2 regions of the Janthinobacterium sp. SUN120 genome follow, and region 1 is predicted to be linked to the other one. Evidence: predicted binding sites of a transcription regulator. Region 1 holds the regulator's gene; the other holds the start of a gene.
The links. Region 1 encodes FliA, which starts transcription of late flagellar genes. Its sites were predicted from a motif close to CTAAAGTTTNNNNNNNNNNNGCCGNTA; they were not measured.
Positions count from the first base shown of each region.

Region 2: a site for FliA is predicted at 9,977-10,003, ahead of O0879_RS19470 (flagellar protein FliT). Genes of this name have one in related genera too.

Region 1 is NZ_JAPUBW010000002.1:789,214-803,721, forward strand. Features, by position in the region: gene flgG (flagellar basal-body rod protein FlgG) at 1-231, opposite strand, end outside; gene O0879_RS13250 (flagellar basal body rod protein FlgF) at 304-1,047, opposite strand; gene O0879_RS13255 (flagellar hook protein FlgE) at 1,108-2,655, opposite strand; gene O0879_RS13260 (flagellar hook assembly protein FlgD) at 2,709-3,404, opposite strand; gene flgC (flagellar basal body rod protein FlgC) at 3,420-3,821, opposite strand; gene flgB (flagellar basal body rod protein FlgB) at 3,824-4,276, opposite strand; gene flgA (flagellar basal body P-ring formation chaperone FlgA) at 4,468-5,163, shown strand; gene flgM (flagellar biosynthesis anti-sigma factor FlgM) at 5,275-5,583, shown strand; gene O0879_RS13285 (flagellar protein FlgN) at 5,592-6,059, shown strand; gene O0879_RS13290 (hypothetical protein) at 6,110-6,994, opposite strand; gene O0879_RS13295 (translation initiation factor Sui1) at 7,038-7,400, opposite strand; gene motD (flagellar motor protein MotD) at 7,465-8,247, opposite strand; gene O0879_RS13305 (flagellar motor protein) at 8,253-8,999, opposite strand; gene O0879_RS13310 (RNA polymerase sigma factor FliA) at 8,981-9,712, opposite strand; gene O0879_RS13315 (antiactivator of flagellar biosynthesis FleN protein) at 9,758-10,621, opposite strand; gene flhF (flagellar biosynthesis protein FlhF) at 10,614-11,942, opposite strand; gene flhA (flagellar biosynthesis protein FlhA) at 12,211-14,307, opposite strand; gene flhB (flagellar biosynthesis protein FlhB) at 14,304-14,508, opposite strand, start outside.
Region 2 is NZ_JAPUBW010000003.1:347,243-361,750, forward strand. Features, by position in the region: gene O0879_RS19415 (AAA family ATPase) at 1-367, shown strand, start outside; gene O0879_RS19420 (general secretion pathway protein GspB) at 369-1,076, shown strand; gene O0879_RS19425 (alkaline phosphatase family protein) at 1,177-2,664, shown strand; gene mobB (molybdopterin-guanine dinucleotide biosynthesis protein B) at 2,771-3,307, shown strand; gene O0879_RS19435 (YjfB family protein) at 3,365-3,565, shown strand; gene O0879_RS19440 (DUF2282 domain-containing protein) at 3,818-4,120, shown strand; gene O0879_RS19445 (DUF692 family multinuclear iron-containing protein) at 4,138-5,760, shown strand; gene O0879_RS19450 (hypothetical protein) at 5,765-6,049, opposite strand; gene O0879_RS19455 (RNA-binding S4 domain-containing protein) at 6,176-6,397, opposite strand; gene fumC (class II fumarate hydratase) at 6,494-7,888, opposite strand; gene O0879_RS19465 (hypothetical protein) at 8,060-9,205, shown strand; gene O0879_RS19470 (flagellar protein FliT) at 9,637-9,888, opposite strand; gene O0879_RS19475 (HDOD domain-containing protein) at 10,112-10,939, opposite strand; gene O0879_RS19480 (M13 family metallopeptidase) at 11,078-13,147, shown strand; gene O0879_RS19485 (class I SAM-dependent methyltransferase) at 13,218-13,853, shown strand; gene O0879_RS19490 (CsbD family protein) at 14,028-14,213, shown strand; gene O0879_RS19495 (S9 family peptidase) at 14,287-14,508, opposite strand, start outside.

The DNA of each region.
Region 1 (14,508 bases):
GGTCGCCACGGTGCGTACGCCCGTGCCGATCTGCAAGCCCGATGGCAGCTGGGTCTGCTGCGACGATTGCGCGCCCGGCTGGCGCACATTTTGATACAGCAAGTCTTCAAACACGGCGCGCGACTTCTTGAAGCCGGTGGTGCTGACGTTGGCCAGGTTATTGGCGATCACGTCCATCTGCGTTTGCTGCGCTTCCAGGCCGGTCTTGGCAATCCAAAGGGAACGAATCATGATATTTCTCCAATAACAGCGCTAACCAGCCCTGTAGACTATTTCTATGCGACCATTATGCGGTGGCCCCCATCAATTCAAAGCGAGGATCTGGGTGGCTTTCGCCGCGTTATTCTCGGCATTCTTCAACAAGCTCATTTGCGTTTCGAACTGGCGCGCCAGGGCGATCATGCTGACCATCGAGTCGACGGGACTGACATTGCTGCCTTCCAGCGCACCGGTGGTCAGCTTGACGGCCTGGTCGGCCTGCGCCACCGTGCCATCCTTCAGGCGGAACAGACCGTCGTCGCCGCGCACCAGTTGCTGCTCGGGCGGGTTGACCAGCTTGATGCGACCCAACACCGTCGAGGGGCCGGGCGGCACGTCCGTGGAAATCGTGCCCACCGTGCCGTCGCTGGCGATGGCCACCGTCACGCCGGGCGGAATCGCCATGGGGCCCGTATCGCCCTGCACCATCAGCCCGCCCTGCGTTTGCAGCATGCCGTTTTCATTCAGTTTCAGGGCGCCGTTGCGCGTGTAGGCTTCGGAACCGTCGGCCGACTGCACCGCAATCCAGCCGCCATTTTCCACGGCCACGTCGAGCGCGCGGCCCGTGTGCTGCATGGGACCTTGCGTGAAATCGGAACCGACCGTCGAATCGACGACGAAGGCGCGCGTCGGCATCATGCCGTCGGCCACCACGGGCACGGCGCGGAACGAGTCGAGCTGGGCACGGAAACCCGTGCTGGTGGCGTTCGCCAGGTTGTTCGCCGTGGTCGCCTGCTTGTCGAGGATGTGCTTGGCGCCCGAGCCGGCGGTGTAGATGAGACGGTCCATGTGTTTTCTCCGTGCAAAACGAAAGCCGGGAGCAGTCCGAAAGAACCGCTCCCCTTACTCTTAACGCAGGTTGACTAAGGTTTGCAGGACGGAATCCTGCGTCTTGATGGTCTGCGCATTCGCCTGGTAAGCGCGCTGGGCCGTGATCATGTTGACCAGCTCCGCCGTCAGGTCGACGTTCGACACTTCCACCGCCGAGGCGCGCAAGTTGCCCAGGGTGCCAGTCTTCGGCTCGCCCGTGATGGGCTTGCCCGAGGCCGAGCTTTCCACCCAGGCGTTGTTGCCCAGCGGCTCCAGGCCGTTCGGGTTGGTAAAGTTGCTCAACACCACTTGGCCCAGGGCGCGCGTCTTGCCATTGTTGTACTGGCCCTGGATGACGCCGTCGTCACCGACGATGAATTGGCTCAGCTGGCCCGCCTTGTAGCCGTCCGCTTCCGTTTTCTTTTCCGCCGTGGTGGTGCCCAGCTGGGTCGACCTGGTGAAATCGACCTGGACCGACAGGGTCGCATTCGCGCCCGTGGCCGGGAAGATCGGCAGGTTGACGGTGACGGGCAAGGTTTGCGGCGGCGTCAGGGCCAGCATGGCGGCCCGGTCCAGGCTGCCGACCGTGTTGAAGACCAGGGAACCGGTCTTGACGGCCGGCACCACGGTCACGTTGCGGATGGCCTCGTCGATCTGGTCGGGCGTGCGGCTCGAGTTGACGCCGTTCGGCACTGCGCTGCCGTAGGTGGCGGCGATGGCGGCCAGTTGCGCTGGCGTGGCGCCTGCAGCGGCGGCAGCGGCCGAGACGGCGGCACCGACCGCATTGCCATAGGCGACGGCGGCGGCCGTCACGTTGGCCGGCACCAGCGGCACGGCCGTGGCGGCGGCCTGGTAGGCGGCGCGCGCGGCCAGCGAAGCTGGGTCCGTCTGCAGGGCGGCCGCGACCTTCATGCTGGTCACTTCCGTGCCGTCAATGGCCGAGTAGACATCCCAGGTATTGGTGCCCGTCTTGACATAGAAATTCGCCATGTTGTGGGAATTGCCCAGCGAATCGAAGACTTCGACAGGGAACTGCTTGTGGTACGAGGTGTCGTCCGTCGACTTGAACGGCACCGTGGTCGGCATGGCCGTGTTCGAATTGAGGTTGACTTGCGTGTCGACCTTGGTCGTTGCCTGGGGCTTCATGTCCGACTGGTCGATCTGCAGGGGCACGACGGCGCCGGCGACGATCTTGCCGTTGACGTCGGCCGGATAGCCGGTCAGCTGCGCCAGCTGGGCGTTGACGATGAAACCGCTCTTGTCGACCTGGAACTGGCCATTGCGCGAATACTGGATGGCGCCATTCACGCTGGTACGGAAGAAACCGCCGCCATTGATGGCGATGTCGAGGGGATTTTGCGACGTTTCCAGGTTACCCTGGTTAAATTGCTGGGCGATTTGCGAGACCGACACGCCGATCCCCGCCTGGTTGCCGCCCACGCCATACAGCGAGTTGGCATAAATGTCGGCGAACTGGGCCTGCGACTGCTTGAAACCCACGGTCGACGAGTTGGCGATGTTGTTGCCGATGACGTCCAGCGATTTGGCGGCGCCATTCAAGCCGCTCAGGCCTTGTTGGAAAGACATTGTGTTCTCCTGGTAGAAATTAGGGGTAGAGGGTCACGCTAAGGGGAAGCGGCTTACAGAATCTGTTTCACGTCGGCCATGGTGATGCTGCCCACGCCCGGCACATTCAATTTCACGCCATTGGCGCCCGTCGACACGCTGGCGACCGAACCGAACATCAGCGCCGTTGCATCCTTGAGCTTGGTGCCGCCGCGCGTCGCTTCCACGGCGAAGGTGTAGGCGCCGTCGGCCAGCACGACCGGCTTGCCATCCTTGTCGAGGTCGGCGGTGGAACCGTTCCAGCCCAGCGGCAAGGTGCCCGCCGGCTGGGCGCCCAGGTCGATGGAATGGACTTCCTTGCCATCCTTGTAGATGACGACCTTGACCTTGTCGGCGGCCGTGGCCAGGTCCACGCCCAGCAGCGCGGCGCTCTTGCTCAGGTTGATGTCCTTGCCCGCCGTCAAGACGCCATGGCCGATGATGTTGGCCGCCTGCATCGATTCGGCTTGCTGGTAGCTGGCTTTCAAGCTTTCCACGGTGGTATTGAGCTTGTTGACGCCCGTCACCGTCGACAGCTGGGCCAGCTGGCTGGTCAGCTGTGCATTGTCCAGCGGATTCATCGGATCCTGGTTTTTCAGCTGGGTAACCAGCAGGGTGAGGAATTTGTTCGTTTCCGCTTCGACACTGCCTGCCTCGGCCGTCGTCTTCTTCGGATTCATCGTCGCCATCAGGTCGGTGACTTTGGAGGTGTTCGTATCGATGATTGCCATAATGATCAGTCAGCCTTACTGGCCGAGGGTGAGGGTTTTCAGGAGCAGCGACTTGGCCGCGTTCATGGTTTCCACGTTGGTCTGGTACGAGCGCGAAGCCGACAGCATGTTGACCATTTCGTCGACCGTATTCACGTTGGGCATGGTGACGTAGCCCTTCTCGTCGGCCAGCGGGTTCTTCGGGTCGTAGACCAGCTTCATCGGCGACGGGTCTTCGATCACCTTCTGTACCTTGACGGCCGTGGCGCCGTTGGCCATGGGCACGGCTTCGAACACCACCTGCTTGGCGCGGTAGGCTTCGCCCGTGGCGCTGGTGGCGCTGTCGGCATTGGCCAGGTTGCTGGCCACCGTGTTCAGGCGCTGCGCCTGGGCGCTCATGGCCGAACCGGAAACATTGAAGATATTAAATAGCGACATGATTATTGTCCTCCCTGGATGGCCGTCAGCATGCCCTTGATCTGTGAATTGAGGAACGTCACGGCCGCCTCGTAGCGGATGGCATTGTCGGCAAACGCATTGCGCTCGAGATCCATGTCGACCGTATTGCCGTCGACGGCGCCCTGGGCCGGCGCGCGGTACAGCAGCGGCGTGCCGTCGGCCAGGGTCTCGACCTTGCCGCCACCGGGTGCGCCCGCAGCTGCGGCCACGCCCTTGCCCGGCATATGCTGCGGCGCCGTGCCCTTCAGGGCCGGCGGCACGCCATCCTTGCGCGCCATCGCCCCCTTCAGGGCGGCGGCGAAATCGACGTCGCGCGCCTTGTAGTTAGGCGTGTCGGCATTGGCGATATTCGAGGCGAGCAATTCCTGGCGCGTCGAGCGCAGGCTCAGCGCCGTCTCGTTGAAGCGCATGTAATCGTCGAGTTTCCCTATCATGTCAGGCTCCGGAAAGATCTGCCACTGGCGCCCGAGATGGCGGAAGGATGGCGGATTAGTGATGACAGGAAACATAGTAAGGTGCCCACCAGCAAGACCATCGCCGGATCAGACCGTACTTTTACCCCTTAATCGGCGCTTCGATCGGGGCGGCGCGCACTATCATGGCACTATTCCAGAGGCCTATCACCATGAAAACACCGCTCGCTTTCTTCTTTGCTTTTGCCGCCCTGCCACTGCTGGCGCAGGCGCAAAACGCCGGCCGGCAAACGCCGGAAGCGCTGCGCAACAGCGTGGAACAATTCCTGCAAGTGCAAAGCAACGGCTTGCCCGGCAAGGTGACGGTCACCGTCGGCGCCGTCGATCCGCGCCTGAACCTGGCTGCCTGCCCCGCACCGCAGGCGTTCATGGCGCCGGGCGCGCGCGCCTGGGGCAAGACCACCGTCGGCGTGCGCTGCACGGCGCCCTCCAGCTGGACCATTTACTTACAAGCGAACGTGGCCGTCGTCGGCGACTACGTGGCCAGCGCCGTGCCGCTGGCGCAAGGGCAAGCCATCGACGCCAGCCAACTGGTGACGATGCAGGGCGACCTGGCCGCATTGCCGGCAGGCATCGCCACCGACATGGCCCAGGTCGTGGGCGCCAGCACGAATATTTCCTTGCCGCCAGGCACGCCGATGCGCCTCGACACCCTGCGCCGCAAGCCGGTGGTGATGCAAGGCCAGCTGGTGCGCGTGGTTTCGAGTGGTAACGGTTTCCAGGTGGCATCAGAAGGACGCGCCATCGGCAGCGCCGGCGATGGCCAGACGGTGCAGGTACGCACGCAGAGCGGCCAGCAGATCAGCGGCGTGGCGCGGGCTGGCGGCCTGGTGGAGGTGGCGTTTTAAACACGGATGGACAGCGATATTGTGGTCTGGCGCACTAAAGTTTCGGCAAAAGGTGCCGATAATGACACATATCCCGGAGTTTTTTGACTTCGACCAGACGAGGATCACGCTGTGAAAATTACCGATAACACCATTAAAAGCAATCCCGGCCTGCCGGTGGCGCCCGCGAGTACTTCCGGCGCCCGGAATGCCGAGAAAGCCCAGGCAACACCGACAACGTCGGACAATGTACGCCTGTCGCCGCAAGGACAGGCATTAGCGGCCAGTGCAACTGCCGGCAGCGGCGCCGTGTTCGACACGAAAAAAGTCGAACGCATCAAGCTCGCGATCGCCGACGGCCAGTTCCAGGTCAACTCAGAAAAAGTGGCGGACGGTCTCCTCGACACGGTCAAGGACTTGCTGCACTCACGAAATAGATAGGTTCCCTCATGCAATCAGTGACTCCGTTTTCCAGCCTGCGCGACGAGCAACAGCTCATGACCACATTGCTGGCATTGATGAAAGAAGAACAGCGGCATCTGGTTGCGGCTGACATCGATGCAATCACGGAGCTCACGGCGCGCAAGACGGCACTGGTAGGACAATTGAGCCAGCTGGCGGCGCAACGCCACCAGGCGCTGGCGGCAGCCGGTTTCACGGCGGCCGAAGCGGGCATGGAAGACTGGCTGGTCGGCGCCAATGAAGCCGACGCGGCGCCCCTGTGGAAAGCCCTGCTCGAGACGACGCGCGAAGCCAAGGAGCAAAACCGCCTGAACAGCCTGCTCGTCAACAAGCACATGCTGCACACGCAAGGCGCCCTGAACGCCATGCGCCCCCCGGCCCAGAGCGGCAATTTCTACGGCCCCAGCGGCCAACCGACGACGAACACGGCCAGCCGGCGCGTCGTCATCGGCTGATTTCCCCTAGTTAACAGCAATCCGCCGGCAAGGCGCAGCGGCCTTGCCCTTCAACCGTGTGCGGCACGCCCCGCATGCTGGCGGTATTTCGCCACGATGGCTTGCGCCCTGGCGCTGGCGGCCGCCTGCTGCTCCGGCGTCAATTCCGCCTGCAGCCAGTGCCAGTATTCGTCCTGGTAGGGATTGGTGACGCCGGGCGCGAGGATGTCGTCGTAGACCTGGCGCAGCGCCAGCAGGTAGCCATACGCTTGCGGCGCATCTTTCTGCACCACCTCGCCATCGCGCAGATACGCCATCATCAGAGTCGACACGCTGGTCAGCTCCGCCTCGTCCGCCTGCGCCGTCAGCTGGGCGATCGCTTGCCGCTTCCACGCCTGCACCAGCGGATCGTCGGGACGGTTGCGCAGCGCGCTGCGGTCGCCGAACGGCCCTTCCGACAGGAAGATAGTCGCCGCGCCGGGCACGCCCGCCCTGGCGGCAGTCGCCAGGTAGCCGAGGCGCTCCTCGCGCTGGCGCTGCGTCAGGCCCGCGCACAGCTGCTGCTGGGCGGCTTTTTCCTGCGCCGTCATCTCGCGCCCCAGCTCGAATTCCAGCCCCGGCAAGCGCCTTTCTTTCTCAAATGAAATGCAGTCGTCGAGCAGATTGTAGGCCGCATACGCGTCTTCCGGCTTGCCGCTGGCCGCCAGGCGCGCGAGCTGCTGCGCCAGGGTGACGGGCATCGGCGCGGCATCGGCGACCGGGCTGGCATCGATACTCAGATACGATTCCAGGCTGCGTCCCGCTGGCGCACCAGGGGCGGAGGTGGCAGCGTCCGGCGCGCCGCCGTCGGGAGCGGGCCAGTACGCGAGCGCCAGCGCTGCCGCGATGGCGGCGGCGATGGCCATGCCGGTGAATTTGACGTTCATGGTGAGGAAGCGCGTGGATGGGAAACGCACGTTACCACAGGCGCGCGGCGGCGGGCCGCACGCCTCCGCACGCTCAGCCGCCGGCCTTTTTCGGCTGGTGGCCCAGCTTGGCCAGCGCGGCCAGGATGGCGTCGACATGGTCGCCCTGCACTTCGATCACGCCATCCTTGACGGTGCCGCCCGAGCCGCACTGCGTGCGCAACTGCTTGCCCAGCAGGGCCAGCGCGATGGCGTCCAGCGGCAAGCCCTTGACCACGGTGACGCTCTTGCCGCCGCGGCCCTTGGTCTGGCGCGAGACGCGCACCACGCCATCGCCCGCAGGCGCAGCCTTCGCTTGCGCCTTGCACGCGCACTGCGCCAGCGGCTGGCGGCAGGCGGGACACATGCGGCCCGTTTCAGTGGAATAGACGAGACCGCCCAGGGAGCTGCTTTTCATGAGGGAACGATAAAAGAGGAAGAAAGCGCGATTGTACCAAGCGGCGGCCCGCAGTTGACGAGCGTCAATTGGCCGGCGCAGGCGCCGCGGGCGCCGTCGGCACTTCCGTCACCGTTTCGGGGATGCCCGACAAAATCGTCACGGCGACCCGGCGGTTGCGCGCGCGCCCTTCCGGCGTGGCGTTCGGCGCCACGGGGATATTGTCGGCGTGGCCCACGGCCGTCAGGCGCGACGCCTTGACGCCGCTGGCGATGAACAGGCGCACCACGGCGCTGGCGCGCGCGGCCGACAATTCCCAGTTCGAGGCAAAGGTCGAATTGCTGATCGGCTGCACATCCGTATGCCCTTCCACCTGCACGTCGTGCGTGTCGTCCTTGAGCAGCACGGCCACGGCGCGCAAGGCTTGGTCCGATTCCGCCGTCAAGCCCGCCGCGCCCGGGTCGAACAGCACGCTGGCATTGATTTCCACGCTCACGCCGCGGCTCGTCTGCGTGACCCGCACCTTGCCTTCCTTGACCAGCGGCGCCAGGGTCGACGTCAAGTCCTGCGCCAGGCGCGTCATGTGTTCGCGCTCGCGGCGGATGGCTTCCGTGCGGCGTTTCAGGGCGGGGTTCGGCAACGGGATCGCCTGCGGCGCTTCCATGATGATGGGCGGTGCGCCCTTTTCCAGGCTGAAGGCCTGGCCGATGGCATTCTGGAAGACACGGTATTTGCCTTCGTTGACTTGCGAAATCGCATACATGACGACGAAGAAGGCGAACAGCAGGGTGATGAAGTCGGCGTACGAGATCAGCCAGCGGTCCTGGTTATCCGGTTCCTCGTCATACTTCCTGCGCGCGCGCCGCATCATGGTCAATGCTCGTGCAAGAGGCTGGACACGCGCTCTTCGATGATGCGCGTATGGTCGCCCGTGGCGATGTCGTACAGCACGGCGGCCGTGATTTCATACTGCACCACGCGGCGCGAAACGATGGCCTTGAGTTTATTGGCCACCGGCAGGAACAGCAGATTGGCCAGGCCCACGCCATAGATGGTCGAGACGAACGCCACGGCGATGCCGCCGCCCAGCTTGCTGGGGTCGGTGAGGTTTTCCATCACATGGATCAGGCCCAGCACGGCGCCCAGGATGCCGATGGTGGGCGAATAGCCGGCCGCCGATTCCCACACCTTGACGGCCTGGCGCTCGGCCATTTCGTAGGCGGAGATTTCCACGTCGAGCAACTGGCGCAGCTTGTCGGGCGCGATGCCGTCGACGATCATGCGCAAACCCTTGGCGTTGAAGCGGTCGGCCGTGTTTTCCATCAGGCGCTCGAGCGCCAGCGGGCCGTCGCGGCGCGCCGTCAGGCTCCATTGCCCGATGTCGCGCGCCAGCGCGGCGCGCGTGTCGGACGGCGGCAGGAACACCCAGCGCAGCATTTCCAGGCCGCGGACAAAAGTGCGCAGCCGCGTCTGCAGCAGCACGGCGCCGAAGGTGCCGACGATGACGATGGCAAAGGCGGCCGGCTGCAGCAGGGAGGCCATCTTGCCGCCTTCCAGTGCCTGGCCGACCAGCAGGCCGGCCAGCGCCAGCGCCAGCCCGATTACGCTGGACCAGTCCACGCCAGCTCCCTCAAGGTTGCGCGCAGGCGCGCGACGGCCTGGGTATGCAGCTGCGAGACGCGCGATTCGGATACGCCCATCACCGCGCCGATCTCCTTCAGGTTCAGCTCTTCTTCGTAATACAGGCCCATGAGTATTTTCTCGCGTGGCGGCAGCGCGTCGATGGCATCGATCACGGATTGCCGGAAATCGGTATCGAGCAGGGAACGCAAGGGGTCGCTGTCCTCGTCCACGCAGTGGCGGTCGAGGAAGCTGTCATTGCCGTCCGGGTCATGAAAGTCTTCGTAGTACACGAGCTGGTGGCCGCCGCCGTCGCCCAGCATTTCCTGGTAGTCGGCCAGCGACATTTTCAGCAGCTTCGCCACTTCCGACTCCGTCGGCGGATGGCCGAGGCGCTGCTGCAGGGTGCTCATCGCCTCTTCGATCTTACGCATGTTCTGGCGCATGCTGCGCGGCAGCCAGTCGCTGGTGCGCAATTCGTCGAGCATGGCGCCGCGGATGCGCAGCACGGCATACGTCTCGAACTGCGCGCCATGCGTCTCTTCATAGCGCGTAATGGCATCGAGCAGGCCGATCATGCCGGCCTGGATCAGGTCATCGACCTCGACCGAAGGCGGCAATTTCGCCTTCATATGGTGCGCCAGACGCTTCACCAGCGGAATGTGCTCCGTCAGCAAATAGTCCTTGTTCGATTTCCCTTTGACCGTGTACATAGGCTGCTTATTGTTTTCTCATCTTATCTGGTGCTGCGGTTCGATTCAGGCGCTGAACTGGTGCGGGCTCCCCGTCTGGTACAAGGTGCCGCCAAGCACCGGCGCCGCCGAACGGGCCAGCCGCTCGGCCAGTCCGCGAAACGCCACCGACGCTCCCGCCAGCGGAAACGCATCGACCACGCTGCGGCCCAGCCGCGCCGCGCGGTGCAGATACTCGTCGGCAGGCACGGAACCCATCGAAGTCAGCTTCACGGCCAGGTAGCGGCTCGCCGCCTGCGCCATATTATCGTATACCACTTTTGCTTCGGATTCGGAAGCGCCGGTGACGAGAATGCCGAACGGACGGCGTCCCAGTTCCTGGCTCAGGCGCTTGATCAGGCAGTACGCCGCCTTGATCGAGGTGGCGCTGGTCGAGACTTGCACGACGATATCCGACGATGCCATCAGCGGCACGGGGAAGCACGCGCCCTCGTCCGCCACGACGCCGTCGACCAGCACGATGCCGCTCTGGCGCGCCAGCACCTCGAACGTCTTGCCAAGGCGGCGCAGTTCATCCTCGCCCGCATAATCCATGCTGTCCATCAAATGGTTGCGCGCGCCGAGGCTGGCCACGCCGAAGCCTTGCGGCACCTGGTGGATGACCTGGTTCAAGCCGCACTGCTGGCGCGCCACGTCACGCAGGCTGGCGCCGTGCGCCAGTCCCAGGCGCGATGCCACGCCATCGCTGCCGCCGCTGGCGTCGAGCAGCAGCACGTCATTGCCGCCGTAGACGAGCGACGCGCCCAGGTTGACCAGCATGGCGCCCTTGTCGTCCTGCGGCGTGGCCGAGAGGAACGTCATGACGCGCGGCTGCGGGCCGGCCAGCATGCGGCGCAAGCCTTCGGCCTGGTCAAAATCGAAATTAGCCAAGGTGCACCCCGCGCGCTTCATTGTTGCGGGCGGCCGCCTGCGCCATCAGCAGCGGCAGTTCGGCGTCGGAAAACTGCGTGGCCGCCGCATCGCGCTTGAGCTTGAAGGCACGGTCGATCAGGTAGCCGCGGTCGGCCAGGTACAGGTCTTCCGGCACGCGCTGGCCGTTCGACACATAAAACAGGTTCAGCTTCTGGCGGATCACCACGTCGAGCACATTGCCGATCGAGGCCGCTTCATCGAGCTTGGTCATGATGCAGCCGGCCAGGCCGCTGCCCTGATACGCGCGCACCACTTCATTCAACGTTTCCTGCGTGGCCGTGGAGTTCAGGCACAGCAGGCGCTTCACGTCGGCGCCGGCGCCCGACAGCATGGCCACCTGTTCCGTCACCATCTGGTCGCGCTGGCTCACGCCCACCGTATCGATCAGCACCGTGTGCTTGTTCTTCAATTCTTTCAGGGCGATGCGCAAGTCCGCCTCGTCCTTCACCGAATGCACCATCACGCCGAGGATCTTGCCGTAGATGCGCAGCTGTTCGTGCGCGCCGATACGGTAGGCATCCGTGGTGATCAGGGCCAGCTTTTCCGGGCCGTGGCGCATCACGCAGCGGGCCGCCAGCTTGGCCGTGCTGGTGGTCTTGCCGACGCCCGTCGGGCCCACCAGGGCAAATACGCCGCCCTGCTCCAGCATGGCGTCTTCATTGGCCACAGTATTCAGGTTACGGCTGAGGACCGTCTTGATCCAGCGCATGCTTTGCGCGCCGTCGAGGCCGGCCGGCAGCTTGTCGATCAGGTAGCGCGCCAGGCTGGCCGAGAAGCCGGCCGCCAGCATTTCGCGCAGCACGACGGCTTTTTGCGGCTCGCGCTGCTGCGTCGAACCCCACGAGATTTCCGCCAGCTGGGTTTCCATCATGCCGCGCATGGCGCGGATTTCATTCATCATGCCGCTCATCTCGGCGGCGGCGTTTTCCTTGACGTGCGCCAGCGCGCTGGCCATCATCTGCTGCATGCGGGCCATGTCCACTGGCTCGGAGGCAGCCTGGCGCGGCGCGGCAGGACGTGGCGCGGCCGGGCGCTGGGCCGGGGCGGCCGGACGCTGCGGCGTGGCGAACTGGGTCTGCAACTGGGGACGGGGCTGGGCCATTTCGGAGGCGGCCGGCGGCGAGGCCAGCGAAGCGGCGTCGTCATTGGCCAGCGCGAGGATTTCCACCACGCCATCGGCCTGGCGGTTCGACAGGATCACGGCGTCGGGGCCCAGCGCTTCGCGCACCTTGCGCAGCGCATCGCGCGACGAGGCGCCCGTAAATTTCTTCACATTCATGACCGGCCTCCCAGGGCGGGGGTGGCGCAATATTGGCTGAACTGTGTGACCATCGTCGACTCCTGTTGCTTGAGTGCTGTCTTCCACATGGACACAGATCACCCGGACAGTTTCCATTATTAGCGATGCTTACAGGAAATGATCGAAGGAACAGGACGGGAAAGTACCCGTTATTCAGTTTGCCGAGAGGAAATTGATGTTTATTTGACCAAAAGCAAGCACCGGGAGTCCGTCCCGCAGGAACCAACCCCGATGCCGCTTATCACAACTACTGCGCGCCCACCAGCGCCGTGACGCGGATGGTCTTGGTTTCCGGCACTTCCGCATGCGACAGCACTTTGAGCTGCGGCAAGGCGCGGCGCAGGAAACGCGACAGCAAGGCGCGCAGCGGCGCCGGCACCAGCAGCACGGGCGTCAGGCCCAGCGCTTCCTGTTGCTGGGCAGCCAGGCCCGCCTGGTGCGCGATGGTGTCGGCCAGGCCCGGCTCGATGCCGGCGCCGTCGCCGCCATTGCCCATCGCCTGCATCAGCAGCCGCTCCAGGCGGCTGTCGAGGGTCATCACGGACAGTTCGGCCGAGCCGGGGAACAATTGCTGCACGATGGCGCGGCCCAGGGCCACGCGCACCAGCGCCGTCAGGTCGTTCGGGTCTTGCGTGCTGACCGTATGCTCGGCCAGGGTTTCGATGATGGTGCGCATGTCGCGGATGTGCACGCCCTCGGCCAGCAGGTTCTGCAGCACCTTTTGCAAGGTCGACAGGGACAGCATCTTCGGCACCAGGTCTTCCACCAGGCGCGGCGACTCCTTGCCCAGGTGGTCGAGCAGCGATTGCACTTCCGCGCGGCCCAGCAGCTCGGAAGCGTGCGAGGTGATCAGGTGGTTCAGGTGCGTGGCCACCACCGTCCCCGCGTCGACCACCGTATAGCCCATCGACTGGGCCTGGTCGCGCAGGCTGGCGTCGATCCAGGTGGCGGGCAGGCCGAAGGCGGGGTCGTTCGTGGCCAGGCCGGGCAAGGTGCCGCTGGCCATGCCGGGATTAATCGCCAGGAACTGGCCATTGAACGCTTCGCCCACGCCCACTTCCACGCCCTTCAGGGTGATGCGGTAGGCGGACGGTTTCAATTCCAGGTTGTCGCGGATATGCACGGGCGGCGCCAGGAAACCCACTTCCTGGGCAAATTTCTTGCGGATGCCCTTGATGCGTTTGAGCAATTCGCCGCCCTGCGTCTTGTCGACCAGGGGGATCAAACGGTAGCCCACTTCCAGGCCCAGGGTATCGACGGGCATGATGTCTTGCCAGCTGGCTTCTTCCTGCTCGGGCGCCACGGTTGCTTGCGGCACTTCGGCCGGCTTTTCGGCCGCCGCTTTTTCCTGCGTGCGTTTCTTGCTGATCAGATAGGCGGAGCCGGCCAGCAGGGACGCCAGCAGGATGAAGACCATGTTCGGCATGCCGGGAATCAAGCCCATGCCGCCGATGATGCCGGCGGTGATATATAACACTTGCGGTTTCGCAAACAATTGCCCCACCAGCTGGGTGCCGATGTCCTGTTCGCTGGCCACGCGCGAGACGACGATACCGGCCGCCGTGGAAATGATCAGCGAAGGAATCTGCGCCACCAGGCCGTCACCGATGGCCAGCAAGGTATAGTTCTTCAGCGCATCGGCAAAGCCCATGTCGTGCTGCAGCAAGCCCACCAGCAAACCGCCGACGATATTGATGACGGTGACCATGATGCCGGCGATGGCGTCGCCGCGCACGTATTTGCTGGCGCCGTCCATGGCGCCGTAGAACTCCGCTTCCTGCGCCACTTCCGTGCGGCGGCGGCGCGCTTCGTCTTCGCCGATCAGGCCCGCGTTCAGGTCGGCATCGATGGCCATCTGTTTACCAGGCATGGCGTCCAGCGCGAAACGGGCGCCCACCTCGGCGATACGGCCCGCACCCTTGGTCACGACGGTAAAGTTGATGATCGTCAAAATGATAAACACGACGATACCGACCGTGTAGTTGCCGCCAATCAAGAAGTGACCGAACGCCTCGATCACCTTACCGGCCGCGTCGGCGCCCGTATGGCCTTCCGTCAACACCACGCGCGTGGACGCCACGTTCAGCGACAGGCGCAGCATGGTCGACACGAGCAGGATGGTCGGGAACGCCATGAAGTCGAGCGGCTTGACCGTGTACAGCGCCGTCAGCAGCACGATGATGGACAGCGCGATATTAAAACTGAAGAAGATGTCGAGGATAAAGGCCGGCAACGGCAGCACCATCATCGCCAGCAGCATGATGATGATGATCGGCGCGGCGACGCCCTTGCTGGCGCTGCCTTTCAATCCGCTGAGCCAGGCTGGCATGGTCAGGCCGTTCATGGTGTGCTTCCTTTATTCTTGTCTGCCGCGTCTGCCGCGGGTTTGGTCTGCGACGCGGGGTCGAGCGGGTCGAGCTCGGGCGGCACGTCGAGTTTCTTCGGCTTGTCGGGACGCTCGCCCTGGCCCTTGCCATAGCTGCGCAGCTGGAACACGTAGGCCAGCACTTCGGCCACGGCGCCGTACAGCGCCTCGGGAATCTCG
Region 2 (14,508 bases), on a different contig from region 1:
AAGCGTGCCGCTGGCCCAGCTGGCGCAGCGCAGCGACGGCAGTTTCACCACCTTCTGGCGTGCCCCGCGCAGCTGGCGCGACGAAGTGCCGCTGGGCGCCCGCGGCGCCGACGTGGACTGGCTGGCGCAGCGCCTGGCGCAACAGCAGGGCTTGCCTGCGCCGGCCGCCAATCTGCCGCTCGATGCCGAGATGCAAGGCCTGCTGCGCGCTTTCCAGCAGCGCCAGAACTTGCGTGCCGATGGCCTGGCGGGCCCGAAAACATTCATACGCCTGATGCAGCTGGGTGACAATTCGGAGCCGCGCCTGAGCAGCGCGGCTCCTGCCGTGGCAGCGCCCGCTGCGACGGCGATGGTGGCGGGGAAATAAGATGTCCTACATACTTGAAGCACTGAAAAAGTCGCAAGCCGAGCGCCAACTGGGCGAGTTGCCGTCGATCCACGCACCGCAAGTGCCGCTGCACGATGCCGCCGCATCCGGCGCCGTGCGGCGCGCGCCCGTGTGGCTGGCGCTGGGCGGCGTGACGGTGGCCGTGGCTGCCGCGCTGCTGCTGTGGCAGCCGTGGCAAGCGGACGCGGCGGCGCCTGCGGCCGTCGCCCCTGCCGTGCTGGCCCAGGCCGTGCCCGCGCCGCTGCCGGCAGCGCCGCCGCCTGCTGTCCCCGCGCCCGCGGCTGTGCCCGTACCCGTGCCACCGGCGGCCACCGCCGCGCCCGTGCACCATGCGAGGCCCGTGCCGGAACCGAAGCAGGAGACGCCAGGCCAGGCCGCTCCGCCTGTCCCCGCTCCGGCTCCCGCTCCCGCTCCGGCGCCGGCCATGCCCGCGCCAGCGCCCGCGCCGTCAGCCGAAGAGACCGTGCCCGGCATGCGCGACTTGCCCGAGCCGATACAGCGGCAAATCCCCGCCATCGCCATCGGCGGCTATATCTATTCGAAGAATCCGGCCGACCGCCTGTTGTTGATCGACAAGGTCTTGCGCCACGAGGGTGAGGAACTGGCGCCCGGCCTGGTGCTGGAAAAGTTGCAGCCGAAGGCGGCCATCTTCAGTTTCAAGGGCTACCGCTACCGCGTGCCATATTGAGTTGTTGTGCATCAAGGCCGGGCCGCCATAGCTGAACCATACTGGCCAGGCCTGGTCGAACCAGGGTCGCTGCGACCGTGTGCGCGGCCGGGGAGGTCCGATGATTGCTGCCGCAACTGCTGGCGAGGGTGTGCTTGATGCGCAGGGCCTGGGAAACCTGGCGCGCATCGACCATATCGTCGTGCTGATGATGGAAAACCGCTCGTTCGACCACATGCTTGGCTATCTGAGCCTGGAAGGCGGGCGCACCGATATCGATGGCTTGCAGGCCAGTCATGCCAACGTGCATGCGGGCGTGCGCTACCCCGTGCACCATTTGCTGCGCACGGCCTTTGGCCCGCAGCAAGACCCGTCGCATACGGGCATGTCGGTGGCGCAGCAATTGCAAAACAATAACGGTGGCTTCGTCGACGATTATGCGCAAACGCATCCGGGCGATCCCGACATCGACCTGGTCATGGGCTACTACAATGGGGCCGACTTGCCCATGTACGATTTCCTGGCGCAGCAATTCTGCGTCTGCGACCGCTGCTACAGCTCCGTGCCGGGCGCCACCTGGCCCAACCGCCTGTATGCGGTCAGCGGCAAGGCGGCCGGCAGCAAGGACAGCAAGCGCGTGCCCCTGTATGCGAACAAATCCTTCGTGCGCCACCTCGAGCGGGCCCAGGTCAGCTGGAAGTTTTATTCCGCCTGGAAACCCTGGAGCCTGGCGTTGACGGACGACCATTACCGCTCGTCCGACATGTACGAACCGTTCGGCTCCAGCGCCCGCCGCTATGGCTTCATCGGCGATGCGCTGGCGGGCGCCTTGCCCTCGGTCAGCTGGATCGATCCCCATTTCTTCGACAATGACGACCACCCGCCGGCCGATATCCGCGCCGGCCAGGCGCTGGTGGCGCAGGTCTACCAGGCCCTGTCGCGCGGTCCCGCCTGGGCGCGCACCTTGCTGATCCTCAGTTATGACGAGCACGGCGGCTTTTTCGACCATGTGCCGCCGCCCGTCGCCGTGGACGACGACCCTGCGTTTCGCCGCTACGGCGTGCGCGTGCCCATGCTGCTCGTGTCGCCGCTGATCGCGCCTGGCAGCGTCAGCCACGAGGTGGTCGATCACGCGTCGATCATCAAGACCATCCTGCAGCGCTTTTGCCGCGCCGCCGATGGCGCCTTGCCCCAGATGGGCGCGCGCGTGGCGGCCGCCAGCGGCCTGGGCGCCGTGCTGACCCTGGCGCAGCCGCGCGCTGCGCCTGCCGTGCCCGCAGCCGTGCAGGCGCAGCGGGCCGCCTGGGAAGCGGATGTGCGGGCGCAGGATTTCGCCCCGCTGGCGCCTGCTTCCCCGCCGGATGGCGCGCTGGCCGCCGCTGTCGCCGTTCCCTTCCAGTCCGATGCGGAGGCGGGCGCGATCGCCGCCCACCGGCAATTGGCGCGCAGGGCGAGGAATGCGCAGGCGGTGGATGGTAGAACGGCGAGTAAAACGGCGAGTCAAGCGGCGGGAGCGGCAGCGCCGAAGCCGGCGGGCAGGCGCCGGCGGCAGGGCGGCAAGCCGGGGCCCGCCAGTGCCAGGAATGGCGGGAAATCCGGCGGCGCTTGATTTGCGCGATGAGTTGCGCGATGAGTCGGGCGATGCGCGGTGCCTGCGCCAGGCGGCAGCGCCGGTGGGCTGCGTATAATCATTCCTTCTCAATCAAGGAGTGACCATGCACGATGCGATGCCCGCACACCCGGTACTCGGTGTGATCGGTCGTTCCGGTAGCGGCAAGACGACCCTGCTGGAATTTGTAGTGAAGGAAATGGCGGCGCGCGGCTTGCGCGTCAACCTGGTCAAGCACAGCCACCATGACCTGGCGCTGGAGCCGCCGCAGAAGGACAGCGCCCGCCTGCGCCTGGCCGGTGCGGCGGAAGTGCTGGTGGCGTCGCCGTACCGTTTTGCCATCGTGCATGAACTGCGCGGCGCGCCGGAACCCAGCCTGGCGCAGCAATTGGCCCGCATGGGGCCGGCAGACCTGACCCTGGTCGAAGGCTTCAAGACGGACCCGATTCCCAAGCTGGAAGTATTCCGTCCGGAAGTGGGGCAGGCACCCCTGTATCCGCATGACCCGCATGTGATCGCCGTCGCGTCGGACAGCCCGGCGCCGACCGATTTGCGCGAGGGCGTGCAATGGCTGGACTTGAATGCGCGCGAACACGTGCTGGCCTGGCTGCTGCTGCAGTTGGAAAATAAGCTGGAAAAATAAGCTAAAGGTTTGCCGGCGGCATCCGTTAACAAGGGTAGAACCTCATTGGAGAAACGTATGGACGTCGGAAGCATTGCTCAACTGTCAACCACGATGGCGGAGACAGGCACGCGGCAAGCCGTCGGCTTGACTGTCCTGAAAAAAGCCCAGGATATCCAAAGCTCGACCGCCACGGCCTTGCTGGCAGCGCTGCCACCGGTACAGTCGGCGCCAAGTCTGCCGGCTCACCTCGGCAACCGCATCAACACGACCGCCTGAGCGCAGTCCCGCGGCGCCCGTCTGGCGCTTGCATTACTTACGGCCACACCACCGTCATCGACGGTGGCGCGTGGGCGTTTTTGTCTGCAGCCTGCCTTCCTTCCGTTTTTCTCCCCGCCTCTGTCAAGTTGATTAATTGACCATGGTTCGCCATGGCACGGCCGATTCAGTAGAATGGCGTCCATCACCTCGCGTTGCCCATCGCGCAGCCCGGGGCGTGCCATTACTTTGACCCATGCAAGAGGATTCCCCATGAACAAACGTCAAGCTCTTATCGCCGCCGCCCTCGCGGGCATCTGTGCCGGCACCACCCTCAACGCGGCCGCGCACGATGGTCCCGCCCCCGGCGACAAGGAAAAGTGTTACGGCGTGGCCAAGGCAGGGCAGAACGATTGCGCCTCGTCCGACGGCGCGCACTCCTGCGCAGGCCAGGCGGAAGCGGACAACTTGCCGACCGAATGGACGTATGTTGCCAAGGGCACGTGCGAACAGGCGGGCGGTTCCGTCAAGCCCATCAAGGCCGGCAAGGCGGCAAAACCAGCCACGCAGCCGTAAGCATCCGCCGCCTGCCCATGCCGCCGCCAGTTCAAGCGCTTGCCGGCGTCGGCTTGCGCGCCGCGCACTACCGCGACTTCCTGGCGCGCCGCCCCAGGGTGGGCTGGCTGGAAGTACACACCGAAAATTATCTGCAGCCGTCGGGCTGGGATAACCATGTATTAGACACCCTGCGCCAGGATTACCCCGTCAGCCTGCATGGCGTGGGCCTGGGCCTGGGATCCGCGCGCGGTTTTTCCGAGAGTCACCTGCAGCGCGTGCGCGCCGTGGTCGAGCGCATCGAGCCGGTCCTCGTGTCGGAACACCTGAGCTGGGGCGCCGTGGCGCAGCAGCAACTCAATGATCTGTTGCCGCTGGCCTTGAATGGCGCCGCCCTCGATTTGCTCTGCGCCAGGGTGGGGAGGGTGCAGGATGTGCTGAAAAGGCCGATCTTGCTGGAGAATGTCTCCACTTACCTGCGTTTTGCCGACGATGCCATGAGCGAGGCGCAATTCCTGGCGGAGCTGGCGCGCCGCAGCGGTTGCGGGCTGCTGCTCGATATCAATAATCTGTATGTGAATCAGTGCAACCACGGCGAAGACGCTATGACGGCCATGCAGTCCATCGCGCCGGGCAGCGTGGGCGAGCTGCACCTGGGCGGCCATCTGATAACGCCGCATGCCGTGATCGACCATCACGGCGCCGCCGTGGCCGATCCCGTCTGGGACTTGTATGCGGCCGCCTTGCAGCATTTCGGCGCCGTGCCCACGCTGGTCGAATGGGATACGGACTTGCCCACCATCGATGTCTTGCTGGGCGAGGCGGACAAGGCGCAAGCCATGCTGGCGCGGCATGCGCCGCCAACGTCATGGCAGGGAATAGCGCTGCCGGCGCCGCCGCCGCCCGCGTCGCTTGATGCGCTGTCGGCCGGCCAGCAAGCGTTTGCCACGGCCTTGCTGGATGCCGAGGCAACATTGCCATCGTTCGCGGGAGAAGCGGTGCCGCAGCGTTTTGCACTGTATCGCGGCAATATGAACGCCACCTGGCGCCGCACCCTGGCGCACGCCTATCCCGTCGTGCTGGCGCTGGTGGGCGAGGAATTCCTGGGCGGCCTGGCGCGCGCGTATGGGCGGCAGATGCCATCCGATAGCGCCGATTTGAACCAGTTTGGCGCCCGTTTCGCCGATTTTCTGGCCACTTTCCCGCATATCTCCGACTTGCCCTATCTGCCGGACATGGCGCGCCTGGAATGGGCCGTGCACCTGGCCCATTACGCGGCCGATGCGCAGGGCCTGGCGCCCGAGTCGCTGGCCGCCTTGCATCCCGACCAGTTGGAAGTGCGGCGTTTCAGCTTGCATCCCGCCTGCGCCTTGCTGGAATCGGATTGGCAAGTGGCGGCCCTGTGGCAGGCGCATCAGGAGGGAGGGCGGCAGGGGATGTTTCCGCAGGATATGCAGGTGGCGAGCTGCGCGCTCGTATGCCGGACGCGCTGGAAGGCGCAGGTGCTGCTACTGGATGCGGCTGCGCATGCCGCCTTGCTGGCGTTAAGGCAGGGGCAGACGTTTGGCGCCGCGCTCGATGCTGCATTCGAGCTGGACCCTGCATTCGACCTGGCCGCGCACTTGCGCCAGTGGCTGGCGCATGCGGTGTTGACGGCGTGAGGGGTTATTCGAAGGCCCGCAGCAGACGCGCCTCGCCCGTCTGATCGCGGTACAGGGCATTCGCGGCCAAGGTGGCGTCCATCATGCGCGTGACTTGCTCTTCTTCAAAGCGGGCGAGTTCGGCCGTGGCCGCGACGAGGGCCAGTTCCAGCCTGGCGCGCGCGCTCTGGTACAGGCTGCTGGTGTATTTGTCTGTGTTACGCAGCAATTCTTCCGCGTTTTCTATTACCTGGCGCAAGTCGCCGATCAGGCGTTCCTGGCTGCGCGTACCTTGTTCGGGATGGTCCATGGCGCTTCCCTTCTGCAATCGATATTTATCTGACAATAACGACGTGTTTGCAGCTTGATCCAGGCAGCCGGCTGGCAGCGGCGCTGGCTGGACGCATGGGGCTGCTTTCGCACCCCCATGCCGGGGTCAGACGGGAGCGACGACCGTGATACGGATATCGCCCACGCTGACGACCTGGCCGGCACGGATCTTGGCGGTCTTGCGCAATTCCTTCTTGCCATCGACCTTCACCACGCCGCTATCGACCATGACCTTGCCTGCGCCACCGCTGTCGCACAGGCCGACCAGCTTCAGCAGCTGGTTCAGCTCGACGAACTCGGATGTTAAATCAAAGCTTACTTTTTGCATTGTATCCCTTATTGCAACGATGTGTTTTAAACACTTAATGACGGTGTCAACTAAGGTCATAGTTTACATGAAGCCAGGAGGAATGCAGGCTGAGCCTTAACTTTTGTTGGGCCGCGTCATGTCCAGGGGCACGATCCACGCACCGAATTGCTCTTCCGTCACAAAGCCCAGGGCCAGCGCCGCTTCCTTCAAGGTCGTGCCTTCATGCTGGGCCTGCTTGGCGATTTGCGCCGCCTTGTCGTAGCCGATGTGCGGCGCCAGCGCCGTGACCAGCATCAGGGAGCGCTCCATCAGTTCGGCGATGCGCTCGCGGTTCGGCGCGATGCCGTGCGCGCAATGCTCGTCGAAGCTGCGCATGCCGTCGCCCAGCAGGCGCGCGCTTTGCAGGAAGTTGTGCGCAATCAAGGGCTTGAAGACGTTCAGCTCGAAATTGCCCGAGGCGCCGCCCACCGTGATGGCGACATCGTTGCCGAACACCTGGCAGCACAGCATGGTCAGCGCTTCGCATTGGGTGGGGTTGACCTTGCCCGGCATGATGGAGCTGCCCGGCTCGTTTTCGGGGATGGTGATTTCACCGAGGCCGGAACGGGGGCCGGACGCCATCCAGCGCACGTCGTTGGCGATTTTCATGAGGGCCGTGGCCAGGGTTTTCAGCGCGCCATGGGCGGCCACCAAGGCGTCGTGGGCCGCCAGCGCGGCAAACTTGTTGCTGGCCGTCTCGAACGGCTGGCCCGTCAGGCGCGCCAGTTCCGTCGCGATGCGGCCGGCAAATTCCACGTGGGCATTCAATCCCGTGCCCACGGCCGTACCGCCGGCGGCCAGCTGCAGCAGCGGCGGCAACGATGCCGTGATGATGTGCTCGGCAAAGTCCAGCTGCGCCACGTAGCCGGAAAATTCCTGGCCCAGGGTCAGCGGCGTCGCATCCTGCAAGTGGGTGCGGCCGATCTTGACGATGTCGGCAAATTCCGTGGCCTTCGCGTCCAGCGTGGCGCGCAGCTGGCGCAGCGGCGGCAAGACCGTGTTGGCGACGGCCAGGGCTGCGGCCACGTGGATGGCGGTGGGGAAGATGTCGTTCGAGGACTGGCCCAGGTTGACGTCGTCGTTCGGGTGCAGCAGGCGCCCCTCGCCCCGCAAGCCGCCGATCAGCTCGGAGCCGCGGTTGGCCAGCACTTCATTCATGTTCATATTGCTTTGCGTGCCAGAACCCGTCTGCCAGACGGCCAGCGGGAATTCCGCGGCATGCTTGCCGGCCAGTACTTCGTCGGCCGCTTGCGTGATGGCGATGGCTTTCTTGCCATCCAATAGACCCAGGTCCAGGTTGACGTGGGCGGCCGCGCGCTTGACGGTGGCCAGGGCGGCGATCAGTTCGGGCGGCATCTTTTCCGTGGAGATATGGAAGTGCTCGAGCGAGCGCTGCGTTTGCGCTCCCCATAGCCGGTCGGCGGGTACGTCGATCGGGCCGAAACTGTCGCGTTCGATTCTGCTACTCATGGCATCCCTTTCATCGATGGAGGTGGATCGAGTGTACTCCAGGCGTCAAAAAAGCACAGGATGATGCTGTATTGCATCATTTTTGCCCTGACCCATCTATATTTTTGCGATTTCCTGCCGTTAAAGACAGGCGAGTTCCCCTTCCTATCCTGTTATCAAAGCGATCAGTCCATGCAGAGCAGCATCTTTCCCCGTTGGTCCCTGATCGCGTGCGCCGCCGCCAGCCTGGCCTTGCCGCCCGTCATGGCGGCCGAACTGGGTGACATGGCCGTGCTGTCGTACGTGGGCCAGCCCTTGCTGGCGGAGATCGAACTGACGGCCCTGGCGCCCGAAGAAGCCGGCGGCGTGGCCGTGCGCCTGGCTTCGCCCGATGTGTACCGCGGCGGCGGCATCGGCATGGATCCGGCCCTGCAAACCTTGACCATCAGCCCGCTGGAGCGCGGTGGACGCCACTATGTGCGTGTGACAACGCGGCAAGCGATCCAGGCAGGCCACGTGCACCTGTATTTATTGCTGGGCAGTGGCAATGGCGCCGTCGTGCGCCTGGGCACCTTGTGGCTGACGCCGGCCCCGCCCGCCGCCGCCGTCGCCGCTGTCAGCGCGCCAGCCAGGCCCGCCGTTCCGGCGCCCGCGCCCGCGCCCGTGCCGCAACCGTTGCCATTGCCGCGCGCCGTGTCCGCCGCGCCGTTGCCCGATGCCGCCGCCTTGGCGGCCCGCGCGCGCGCCGAAGGCCTGGTGCGCCCGGCGCGCGTGTTCGTGCCGCCGCCCGCCGTGCCCGCGCCGGCCGCTACCGCACTGCGTTCGGCGCCGTTGCGCCGCGCCACGGCGCCCGTCGCCGCTTGCGCGCCGCAAGCCAATATGGAGCAGGCGCAAGCATGCGTGGCGCTGGATGAGAAAAACGCGGCCCTGAATGACAAGCTCGGCGAATTGGAAGGCAAGATCGGCGCCTTGCAACAGGCGCTGGCGCAACCTGCCGCCGCTGCTGCCGCCGTTGCGCCGGTTGCCGCGCCGGCCGAGGTGCAGGCGCCGCATGCCAAGCCCAAACCCCTGCACGCGGCGCCGGCAGCCGAGAAGAAGGCGGGCGGCAACGGTTTGCTGTGGCTGGGTATCGGCACCCTGGCCTTCCTGTTGCTGACGGCCCTCGTCGTGTATGTCGTGCGCAAGCGCAGGCAGGCGGCGGGGCCTAGTGCGCCGTCGAAATACTGGGTCTTGCTGCGCAAGCCATTCGGCCGCAAGAAGAAGGAGGCGCCCGTGCTGACGGAAGCGGTGGAAGAGGGCGCGGCGGATGAGCCGGAACCGGAGCCGTTCTCGCGTTGATGATGTTGCAAGGGCTACGTCAAGGCGGTGCCGGAATTTGATATAAAAAAAGATATTGAAAAAAGACAGAAAAATGCGCGTATCGCGTGTTGCCTGTTTCTTAAATATGGTGATATGATTAATTCAGTGGACTTGCTCTACGACAAAACAGCCCCAGCCTGGCGCAGTCACCAACGATAGTGTGGCGCGGCAAACAGGTGTAGCGTTGCATAAACGCCTGGGTCTGGAAGCGGTTCGCGATGCCGACGATGTGCTCGCGAACGCCGGATGCAACCGGCAGCGAGGCGACGCCAGGAGATACCTGGGGCTCGCCTTCCAAATTCCCCTTCCTTGTTTCCCGAGCGCCGCAGATGGCGCGCTCCCCGGCAAGGCGGCAGACGTAAAAAAAGCACCCGCGGGTGCTTTTGTCGTTTCTGGCGCTGCAATATGACTTACATGCGGGCGCGCGAACCTTGCATGGCGTTCGGCAGCTGCGTCATCCACGGTTCCGTGATGGTGCGGATTTCGCGGTCGTTGGCCAGGATTTGCTTGAGTAAGTCGATCTTGCGCAGGCGCGAGGCGCCGGCCAGGGCGGGTACCTTGCCCGTCATGACCGTGCTGGCGGCGCTGGCGCACTGGTTTTCCAGGGCATCCAAGTCATTCCAGTCGCTCGAACGTGCGGCCACGACCATTTTATTGGTCATTCCTGCAATATTTTCATACATCGAGAGAACGTCGTTGGAGGTCATGAGCACACCCGTAACTAGTGAATGGATTACCGCTTGTCTAGATTAACGGCGTGCTTAACGGGAACTTGAGGGTGTTTTTGAAAAAAAAGTGAAAATAATTTGGATAATTTTGGCGATCCGCAGGAATCGCCCGCAAACCCGCATGGATGCAGGGTCGGCGATGCCGGCGGTGGGGGATTTATTTGACGAGTTCTTCCAATCCCGCGCTCAGTTCGGCTGGCGGCGGCATCTTGTCGACCAGTACCGAGGGCGGCAAACCGAGCGCTTCGGCCACGCTGCCGGGGTAGCAGGCGATGATTTCTTCATTGCTCAGGGCGTTTTCATCGATGCGGGCGCGCCAGGCGGCCAGGTGGATGATGGCGGCCAGGCGGTTCAGCGGCGCCTTGGCCAGCGGGTCGGGAAAGGCGGCGATGGCGTCGGCAAAGGCGCCGGGGAACTTCCAGTGGCGCGCCAGTTCGGCGCCCACCTGCGCATAGTCATAGCCCAGCGAGACCCGCTCCGCGTCGAGCCGGCGCGCATCGAGCGGTGGCGCGATCTTGTCAAGCTGCATGGCTTGCTCGGGCATGGCGGCATGGATCACCAGTTGTCCGATCGCATGCATCATGCCGATGGTGAACGCCAGGTCCTGGTTGTCGCCCGTCTGCCTGGCGATCCAGCGGGCAGACACGGCGCTGTGCAGGCTGTAGCGCCAGAATTGCGGCAGGTTCAGGCCGGGCACGGCCTTGAAGCCGCTGACCAGGCCCGAGCTGATGACGAGGGTGCGCACGGTAACAAAACCGAGCATCAGCACGGCGTCTTCCACCGTGCCGATGCTGCGCGAGACGTGGTAATAGGCTGAATTGGCCAGCCGCAGCAGCTTGGCGCTCAAGGCCGGGTCCGCTCCCAGCTGGCGCGCGATGTCTTCGGTGGCGATGGCGGGGTTGTCGAAACTGCGCACCAGTTCATCGACGATCTTCGGGGCGGCAGGCAGGGCGTGGGGTTGCTGGAACAGCGCTTCCAGTTGCATGGCAATCTCCTTGGCGTACGCGCGGCACGGGGTCGTGAAACTATAGGCCGATTTTTTGTCCGCATGCAAAAAAGTTCCCGGATGCTTTTTGCATGGGAAACAGGCTATGATTTTGACTATTCCATCGAAAGGATCGCCATGCACGGTTTGCGTTTTTCCTGGTCCCGGACGCCAGTCCAGGCCGCCATCGTCCTCGCCCTGGCCGGCGTTTCGCTGACCGGCTTGCCCGCCCGGGCGCACGGCCAGCCGGCCGCCGCCGATGTCGCCGGCGCCGCCGTCCCCGCTGCCTTGCCCGGCGACGACTTCTATGACTACGTGAATGGCGACTGGCTGCGCGGCACGGAGATTCCCGCCGACCGCAGCAGCTGGGGTTCGTTCGCCATCCTCGCCAATGCGACCAACGAGCGCATCATCGCCCTCGTCGAAGGCCTGGCGGCGGCGCCGCAGGCCGATGCCTCCGCGCGCCAGGTCAGCGATTTTTACCGTTCCTGGATGGACGAATCGGCTATCGAAGCGAAAGGCTGGGCCCCGATCAAGCCCTTGTTGAGCAAGATCAATGGCATACGCGACCAGGCAGGGCTGGCCCGCGCGCTGGGCGAGAGCTTGCGCGCCGATGTCGACCCGCTCAATTCCACCAATTTTTATACGGAAAACCTGTTCGGCCTGTGGGTGGCGCAAGACTTGAACGACACCACGCGCAATGTCGCCTACCTGCTGCAGGGCGGCCTGGGCTTGCCCGACCGCGCCTTTTACCAGGACGACAGCGCCCGCATGCAGGGCTTGCGCGCGGGCTACCAGGCGCATATCGCCGCCATGCTCAAGCAGGCCGGCTACCGCGATGCACCGGCCCGCGCCGCGCGCGTGTTTGCGCTGGAACAGAAAATTGCCGCCAGCCACGCCAGCCGCGAGGATTCGGCCGATGTCGCCAAGGGCAATAACGCGTGGCGCGCCGCCGACTTCGCCAGCAAGGCGCCGGGCCTGGACTGGCAAGCTTTCTTCCAGGCGGCGGGCCTGGGCAAGCAGACGGATTTCATCGTCTGGCATCCGACGGCCATGACGGGCAGCGCCGCGCTGGTGGCGAGCGTGCCGCTGGCCACGTGGAAGGATTTCCTGGCCTTCCACGCCATCAACCATTTCAGCACCACCTTGCCGAAGGCGGCCGCCGACCAGCGCTTTGCCTTCTATGGCAGCGCCCTGAGCGGCACGCCGCAGCAGTCGCCGCGCAGCAAGCGCGCGCTGGCCGCGACGAATGCGGCCCTCAGCGACTCCGTCGGCAAGCTGTACGTGGAACGCTATTTCCCGCCGGAATCGAAAGCCCGCGTGCAGGAGATGGTGACGAATATCGTCGCCGCCTTCTCGCGCCGCATCGACAAGCTGGACTGGATGGCGCCCGCCACCAAGGCGCAGGCGCAGGAAAAACTGCAAACCCTGTATGTGGGCGTGGGCTATCCGGAACGCTGGGACAGTTATGCTGGCTTGCGCGTGGTGCGCGGCGATGCGCTGGGCAATGTGCAGCGGGCGGAACAGTTCCACTATCGCCAGGAGCTGGCCAAGCTGGGCCAGTCGCCCGACCGCAAGGCCTGGGCCATGCCGGCGCAGCTGGTCAATGCCGTCAACCTGCCGCTGCAAAATGCGCTGAACTTCCCGGCCGCCATCCTGCAGCCGCCATTCTTCGACCCGCAGGCATCCGATGCGGCCAATTACGGCGGCATCGGCGCCACCATCGGCCACGAGATCAGCCACAGCTTCGATGATCAGGGCGCCCAGTTCGACGCCCAGGGCAAGCTGCGCGACTGGTGGACGCCGGCCGACCTGGCACATTTCCAGACGGCATCCAAGCAATTGGTAGCGCAGTTCGCGGCCTACAAACCATTCCCCGACCTGGCCGTGAATGGCCAGCTGACCCTGAGCGAAAACCTGGCCGACCTGGCCGGCGTGGCGGCCGCGCATGATGCGTTCACCCTGTCGCAGCAGGGCAAGCCGGTGCAGGCGGGCGCCGACCGCGATTTCTTCACGGGCTATGGCGTCAGCTGGCGCAGCAAGGCGCGCGAAGCGGCGGCGCGCCAGCAGATCCTCACGGATGGCCATGCGCCGGCGCAATACCGTGCCGCCACCGTGCGCAATCTCGACGCCTGGTACCCGGCCTTCGACGTCCAGCCGGGCCAGCAGCTGTACCTGGCGCCGGAGCAGCGCGTGCGCGTCTGGTAAGAGTGCTGACGCTGCCGGCCGGGGAACTGGTCGGCAGCGTAAAATGGCGGAACATATCGACAGGACCGCCATGCAGCCAAGCCCACCGCAAGACCCCATCCACGCCATCACGGGCCGCACCCTGGCCCATTACGACGCCAGCGCCGAGCAGTTTTTCGAAGGCACGCGCGACCACGACGTCAGCCAGAACATCGCCGCGCTGCTGGACGCCATCGGCAAGCCGGCGCCGCTGGCCATCCTCGACCTCGGTTGCGGCCCTGGCCGCGACCTGAAGGCGTTCACGGCCATGGGGCATCACGCCACGGGCGTCGATGGCTGCCCCCGCTTCGTCGAGATGGCGCGCGCCTACAGCGGCTGCACCGTGTGGCAGCAGGATTTCGTCGACCTCGATTTGCCGGCCGCGCACTTCGACGGCGTGTTTGCCAATGCCGTGCTGTTCCACGTGCCCAGCGCCGTCTTGCCCGGCGTGCTGCGCGCCTTGCACGCTTGCCTGAAGCCCGGTGGCGTGCTGTTCAGCTCGAATCCGCGCGGGCAGAACCAGGAAGGCTGGAATGGCGCCCGCTACGGCAGCTATCACGACGAGGAGACGTGGGCCGCCTACGTGCAGGCGGCCGGTTTCAGCCTGCTCGACCAGTACTACCGCCCGCCGGGCTTGCCGCGCGACCAGCAGCCGTGGCTGGCCACCGTGTGGCGCAAGCCCGCGTGATCGCCGATATTGGCGCAAATTGAGCATGTGTTAGGAACCGTACAGAGCATTGATCCCCCGCCCCGTAGTATGGACACATCGACACGCAGCAAGCAGTTTGCAACAGCGTGTGAGCCGCAGTACCGGCCCTTCGGGGCCGGACAACAGATGTACCAACTACAGTGAGGATCCATCATGAACAAAGATCAAGTCGAAGGTAAACTGAAGGAAGTCGGCGGTAAAATCCAGGAAGCCGCTGGCAAGATCGTCGGCAGCGAAGAACAGCAAGCCAAGGGCCTGGCAAACCAGGTCGAAGGCAAAGTGCAGAAGAAAGTCGGCGACGTCAAGGACGCGGTGGAAACCGTTACCCGTAAGCCGTAATCTGGCGCACGCATAAAAAAACCGCCGCCTGTCGCGAGACAGGCGGCGGTTTTTTATTTGATGCCGGTCAAACCTATTTCACTGGATCGGCCAGGTTCTGCTTGAAGAACAGCTCGATTTTCTTGTACACGTGGCGCTGGCCCGCGCGCGACGAGATGCCGTGCTTGGCGCCAGGATACGTCATCAGGTCGAACTGCACGCCGCGGTTCACCAGCGCGTCGATCAGGCGCGTGCTGTTGCTGAACAGGACGTTATCGTCGGCCATGCCGTGCACCAGCAGCAGCGGCGACTTCAG